Regions from separate parts of the uncultured Frigoribacterium sp. genome, predicted to be linked through region 2. Evidence: predicted binding sites of a transcription regulator. Region 2 holds the regulator's gene; the other holds the start of a gene.
The links. The regulator HrcA, encoded in region 2, represses chaperone genes, less so after heat shock. The targets are predictions, from matches to a motif close to TTNGCACTCGNNNNNNNCGAGTGCNAA.
Positions count from the first base shown of each region.

Region 1: the regulator HrcA is predicted to act here: its motif matches at 1,627-1,653, upstream of groL (chaperonin GroEL).

Region 1 is NZ_CAUPYL010000086.1:114-3,474, reverse strand. Features, by position in the region: gene groL (chaperonin GroEL) at 1-1,586, opposite strand, end outside; gene RWM17_RS08580 (cold-shock protein) at 1,721-1,924, opposite strand; gene RWM17_RS08575 (LytR C-terminal domain-containing protein) at 2,117-2,707, opposite strand; gene RWM17_RS08570 (DUF3263 domain-containing protein) at 2,734-3,027, opposite strand; partial or broken gene RWM17_RS08565 (DUF2332 family protein) at 3,118-3,361, opposite strand, start outside.
Region 2 is NZ_CAUPYL010000018.1:16,252-19,612, forward strand. Features, by position in the region: gene dnaJ (molecular chaperone DnaJ) at 1-1,116, opposite strand; gene hrcA (heat-inducible transcriptional repressor HrcA) at 1,211-2,233, opposite strand; gene RWM17_RS03655 (DUF4870 domain-containing protein) at 2,488-2,967, shown strand; gene hemW (radical SAM family heme chaperone HemW) at 3,064-3,361, opposite strand, start outside.

The DNA.
Region 1 (3,361 bases), on a different contig from region 2:
GGGGCCGGGTTGCGCTCGGGCTTGTCGGCGACGACGGCCTCGGTGGTGAGGAACAGACCAGCGATGGAGGCGGCGTTCTGCAGGGCAGAGCGGGTCACCTTGGCCGGGTCGATGATGCCGGCGGCGATCATGTCGACGTACTCGCCGGTCGCGGCGTTCAGGCCGTGTCCGACGGGCAGGCTGCGGACCTTGTCGGCGACGACGCCGGGCTCCATGCCCGCGTTGAAGGCGATCTGCTTCAGCGGAGCGTCGATGGCGACGCGCACGATGTTCGCACCGGTCGCCTCGTCGCCCTCGAGGTGCAGCTCGGCGAGAGCGGTCTTGCCGGCCTGGATGAGGGCCACGCCACCACCGGCGACGATGCCCTCCTCGACGGCTGCCTTCGCGTTGCGGACGGCGTCCTCGATGCGGTGCTTGCGCTCCTTGAGCTCGACCTCCGTGGCCGCGCCGGCCTTGATGACGGCGACGCCGCCGGCGAGCTTGGCGAGGCGCTCCTGGAGCTTCTCGCGGTCGTAGTCGCTGTCGGTCGCCTCGATCTCGGAGCGGATCTGACGGACACGGCCCGCGATCTGCTCGGGGTCGCCGGCGCCCTCGACGATGGTCGTCTCGTCCTTGGTGATGACGACCTTGCGAGCACGGCCGAGCAGGTCGAGCGTCGCGTTCTCGAGCTTGAGACCGACCTCCTCGGCGATGACCTGGCCACCGGTGAGGATGGCGATGTCCTGCAGCTGGGCCTTGCGACGGTCGCCGAAGCCGGGGGCCTTGACGGCGACCGACTTGAAGATGCCGCGGATCTTGTTGACGACCAGGGTCGCCAGCGCCTCGCCGTCGACGTCCTCGGCGATGATGAGCAGCTGCTTGCCGCTCTGGATCACCTTGTCGACGACGGGGAGGAGGTCCTTGATGTTCGAGATCTTCGAGTTGACGATGAGCACGTAGGCGTCCTCGAAGACGGCCTCCTGGCGCTCGGGGTCGGTCACGAAGTACTGCGACAGGTAGCCCTTGTCGAAGCGCATGCCCTCGGTCAGCTCGAGCTCGGTGCCGAAGGTGTTCGACTCCTCGACGGTGACGACGCCCTCCTTGCCGACCTTGTCGATGGCCTCGGCGATGAGCGCGCCGATGGTGGGGTCGGCGGCGGAGATCGAGGCGGTGGCCGCGATCTGCTCCTTGGTCTCGATGTCCTTCGCGTCGGCGAGGAGCTGGGCCGAGACGGCGGCGGCGGCCTTCTCGATGCCGCGCTTCAGCGAGATGGGGTCGGCGCCTGCGGCGACGTTGCGGAGGCCCTCACGGACGAGCGCCTGGGCGAGCACGGTGGCGGTGGTGGTGCCGTCGCCGGCGACGTCGTCCGTCTTCTTGGCGACCTCCTTGACGAGCTCGGCACCGATCTTCTCGAACGGGTCGTCGAGCTCGATCTCCTTGGCGATGGAGACGCCGTCGTTCGTGATTGTGGGGGCGCCCCACTTCTTCTCGAGCACGACGTTGCGGCCGCGCGGGCCGAGCGTGACCTTCACCGCGTCGGCCAGGATGTTCAGGCCGCGCTCGAGGCCACGACGGGCCTCTTCGTCAAAAGCAATGATCTTAGCCATGTGTTTCCTCGTCCCTCCCGGACGTCATGAAGCAGAAGCATTGGCACTCACCAGCGGCGAGTGCCAAGGACGATTCTGGCACTCTCACCTATGGAGTGCAAGTGAGCCCCGCACCTCGTGACGCCCTGCAGGGGTCAGGCCGGACGGACGCTCTCCGCCTGCGGCCCCTTGTCGCCCGTGCCGACCTCGAAGACGACCGCCTGGCCCTCCTCGAGGACCTTGTAGCCGTTCATGTCGATGGCGGAGTAGTGGACGAAGACGTCCTGTCCGCCGTCCGTCACGGTGATGAAGCCGTAGCCCTTCTCCGCGTTGAACCACTTGACGGTGCCCTGTGCCATGGTGTCGTTCCCCTTGCTGTGCTCTGGTGCGGCGCGTGCGGTGGTGCCAGTGCCGGGACCAGATGCTAGCCAGGGCGCACCAGCCCGCAGAAGGCCTCGGCGCAGGGTTAACCCGCTAGAAGTGACGAATTCACACGTTCCGCAACGGGGCGGCAACACGACCGCAACGGGACGGCAACGAGGAGGCGCGCCTCAGGGCGTGTAGTCCGCCCCCAGCACCGCGGTCACCGACGAGTCGGGGAACGCGTCGCTCAGCTCGACCGTGGTCGTGCCGAGGTCGCGGGCCACGCCGAGGGCCACGGCCTCGTCGGCCGCGTCGGCGTAGTAGACGATCGTCGTGGGCACGGTGCCGTCGGCGTTGCCCTGACCGGCCACGGTCCAGCCGGTCTCGGCGAGGGCCAGCGACGCGCGGCTCGCGAGCCCGCTCGTCGTCGTGCCGTTGAGCACGGTGATCGTGGTGACGTCGGGGTCGACGGACGCCGGGTCGGCGGGGGCGACGGTCTCGGCCGGCGTCGTCGGGGCGGCGGTCCCGTCCGTCGCGTCGTCGGCCGGCGTCTCCGACCCGGCCTCGGCCGTCTCGTCGGAGGTCGGCGAGACGAACTGGAAGCTGTCGTTCGCGACGCCGAGGTACACGACGCCCGCGCCGACGAAGACGCCGACCGCGAGGGCGCACCACGCGAAGACGACCCAGCCGCGACCTCGCCGCGCCACGGCTCGGTGGGCCCCGACCCTCTGCAGGTCGCCGGGCACCTCGTCGAATCGGTCGCGGGGGTGTTTCGCCATGGTGTGGTGTCGGTCTTCCGTGTGGGTCAGCGGTCGGTCGGCCCGAACGAGCGGGCGGCCCTCGCCCGCGAGCGCTCCTCGCGCAGTCGCAGGAGCCTCCCCACGAGCATGGGCGAGTAGGCAAGTGCAGCAGGTCTGTCGAGGAGGGAGCCGAGCATCTGCTGATAGCGCGCGGTCGTGAGGCCGAGCTCGCGACGCACCGCCGCCTCCTTCTGTCCTGGCGAGGACGGGGCACGCTGCTCGAAGTCGAGCAGGGCACGGTCGCGCTCGGACAGCGCGCTCGTGCGCACGTCCCCGCTGCCGCTGCCCTCGTCGCTCACTGCCCGCCCTCTCGGTCCCGGCCAGCTTAGGGGCGGGCGGCGGAGCAGCCGGGGAGGCGCGGGGCGGTTCGGCCGGTCGGCTCGTCGCCGTCAGCCGGTCGTCCACAGGCGGGTGCCGTGGGCGTCCCCCACCGCCAGCGCACGCCCGTCGAGGGCGAGCACGGCGAACGACTCGTCCGGGGGCACGCCGTCGGGCACGACGACCGGCACGTCGTGCAGCAGGCCCCGCCGCTCGTACGAGATCCACCGCGCGCCCAGGCCGCGCACCAGGTCGACGAACTCCTGCCGACGGCGTCCGGGCAGGTAGACGAGCGTGCCGGTCGAGACGACGACG
Region 2 (3,361 bases):
TCAGAAGTGCAGGAACCGGTCGCGGAGCTTGCCGAACAGGCCCTGCTGGAACTGGGAGAGCTCTGGCGCCGCCGAGCGGCGTCCGGCGGCGAACTTCTCGATGAGCTCTCGCTCCTTGTGGCTGAGCTTGGTCGGCGTCACGACCTGGATGCCGATCTTCAGGTCGCCCCGCCCGGTGCCCCGGAGCTTCGTGATGCCCCGGTCACGGATCGTGATGACGTCGGCGCTCTGGGTGCCGGCCTTGAGCTCGATCTCGACCTCGCCGTCGAGGGCGTGCAGGGTCGTCTCGGTGCCCAGGATGGCGTCGGCCATCTGCACCTCGAGCGTCGCGAGCAGGTCGTCGCCGTCGCGGCTGTAGATGTCGTGGTGGCGCACCTTGACCTCGAGGTAGAGGTCGCCGTTGGGCCCGCCGGCCTGACCGACCTCGCCCTGGCTGGGCAGCTGCAGCCGGATGCCCGTGTCGACGCCCGCCGGGATGTCGATGGGGATGGTGCGCCGTGCGCGGACCCGGCCCTGGCCCTGGCAGGTGGGGCACGGGTTCGGGATGACCGTGCCGTAGCCGCGGCAGGTGCCGCAGGGGCTCGACGTCATGACGTTGCCGAGCAGCGACCGGACGGTCCGCTGGATCTGGCCGGAGCCGTGGCAGATGTCGCAGGTCTGGGGCAAGGTGCCGGGCGCGCAGCACGACCCGTTGCAGGTCTCGCAGAGCACGGCCGTGTCGACCTCGATGTCGCGTGTCGTGCCGAAGACGATCTCCTCGAGGTCGACCTCGAGGCGCAGCAGGGCGTCCTGGCCGCGCTCGCGACGCGACCGCGGGCCCTGTCGCTGGCCGCCGCCTCCGCCGCCTCCGAAGAACGCGTCGAAGATGTCGCCGAAGCCCGCCGCGCCGCCGCCCCCGCCGCCGAACCCGGCCTGCGGGCCGAGGTCGTAGCGCTCGCGCTGCTGCGGGTCGCTCAGCACGTCGTAGGCGTGCGTGACGTCCTTGAAGCGCTCGGAGGCCTCGGGGCTGGGATTGACGTCCGGGTGCAGCTCGCGCGCGAGCCTGCGGTACGCCTTCTTGATCTCGTCGGGCGTCGCCGACCGGTCGACTCCGAGCACGTCGTAATGATCTGCCACTTGTTCTCGTCTGCCTCTGGTGTCTGGGGGTGGTCTCGTGGGGGCTGGTCAGGGGGCACGGCGCGGTCGCGCAGGGCCGGGGAGGTGCGGGTCGTCAGCGCTCGGAGAGCAGCGACGACAGGTAGCGGGCCACCGCACGCACGGCGGCCATGTTGGTCGAGTAGTCCATGCGCATCGGGCCGAGCACGCCGAGGCGCGCGACCTCGCTGCCCGTCGAGGTGTACCCGCTCGCGAGCACGGACGCCTGGGAGAGGCCGAAGGAGGCGTTCTCCCGCCCGATGCTCGCGGCGACGTCGACCGCGTCGAGCTGCATCTCGCCGAAGAGACGCAGCAGGGCCACCTGCTGCTCGATCGCCTCGAGGACGGGGTAGAGGTCGCCGCTGAAGTCGTCGCCGGTGCGCACGAGGTTGGCCGCGCCGGCCATCACGAGGCGTTCCTGACGCCCGGCGGCGAGCTGCTCGACCAGGCTGGCGACGACGACGCCGACCACGACGGCCTGCTCCGGGCGGAAGCCCTCGTGCAGGTCGCCGAGCAGCGCGGCGGCCGCGCTCAGCTCGGTGCCGCCCACCGCCCCGTTGAGCGCACGCCGGAGCTCGGCGAGGAACTCGTCGTCGACGACGACGGGCAGCTCGACGAGCCGCTGCTCGACCTGGCCCGTGTCGGTGATGAGCACGGTCATGACGCGCCGCTCGGCCAGACTGACCAGCTCGACGTGTCGCACGCGCGCCCGCGAGAACGAGGGGTACTGGACCAGCGCCACCTGGTTCGTCAGCTGGGACAGGAGGCGGACCGTGCGGCCGAGGACCTCGTCGAGGTCGGCCGAGTCCCCGAGGAACGTCTCGATCGCCTGCCGCTGCGCGCTGCTCAGCGGACGCAGGTCGGCGAGGTGGTTGACGAAGAGGCGGTAGCCCTTGTCGGTCGGCACCCGACCCGACGAGGTGTGCGGCGCCGCGATCAGCTCTTCTTCTTCGAGGAGCGCCATGTCGTTGCGGATCGTGGCGGCCGAGACGCCGAAGTGGTGACGCTCGACGATCGACTTCGAGCCCACGGGCTCGCGGGACGCGACATAGTCGCGCACGATGACGCGCAGCACCTCGAGACCACGTTCCGAGACCACGACGCACCTCCCTCTCGCACGGCCGGCGGCGGGGCGCGTCACGACGACGACCCGAGCTCGCTGGCACTCGTCCTGCCAGACTGCCAATCCTACGTCACGCGGCCCGCGAGGCCTACTCGACCCGTACCTCCTGCCCTATGCTCGCCGTGACGCCCGCCGGACCACCTCGTCCGGCCGGGCGGCCAGCACCGACCACCGCGATGCGCCCGTTCGCCTCGACCCGGTCGGGCCCACGACGACGAACAGGTGAGCAGATGACCGACACCCCTCCCTCCCAGCCGAACGACCCGCAGGGCTCCGGCTGGGGCCAGCAGCCCGGTCAGGGCCAGCCCGGCTACGGCCAGCAGCCCGGTCAGCCCGGCTACGGCCAGCAGCCCGGCTACGGCGCGCCTCAGGCGCCGCAGCCCCTCCGCCCCGAGGACGAGAAGCTCTGGGCCACGCTGATCCACGTGGGCGGCATCCTGCTCAGCTTCGTCGCGCCCCTGGTCGGCTACCTCGTGCTCAAGGACCGCGGCCCGTTCGTCCGCGAGCACAGCCGCGTCGCACTGAACTTCCAGATCACGATGGTCATCGCGTACGTCATCGGAGGCGCCACGTCGTTCCTCGGCATCGGCGTGCTGATCACGCTCGCCGCGGCGATCGTCGTGATCGTCTTCGGGATCATCGCGGCCCTCGCCGCCAACCGCGGCGAGTACTACAAGTACCCGTTGAGCATCGAGTTCATCAAGGCGTAGCCCGCCGGCACGCTCGTCGAGGCGCGTCTCCCGGCCGGGAGGCGCGCCTCGCGTCGTCCCGACCGCGTCCGGCGTCGACTCGGGTCGCGTCGGCCCTCAGACCGGGAGCAGCCGGCGGACCACCGCGTCGGCCATGAGCCGCCCCGTGCGCGTGAGGACGACGCGACCGGCCAGCGCCTCGCGGCCCTCGACCCAGCCGTCCGCGATCAGACCCGCCACGGCCGCGCGGCCCTCGGGATCGAGGTCGGACGTGGGCAGCCCCTCGCGCATCCGGACCGCGAGCAGCACCCGCTCGACCCGGCGCGTCTCGGCGTCGAGGGTCTCGCGGCCGGCCCCCGGGGACTCCCCCGCGGCCATGCGCTGGCCGTAGGCGGCCGGGTGCTTCACGTTCCAC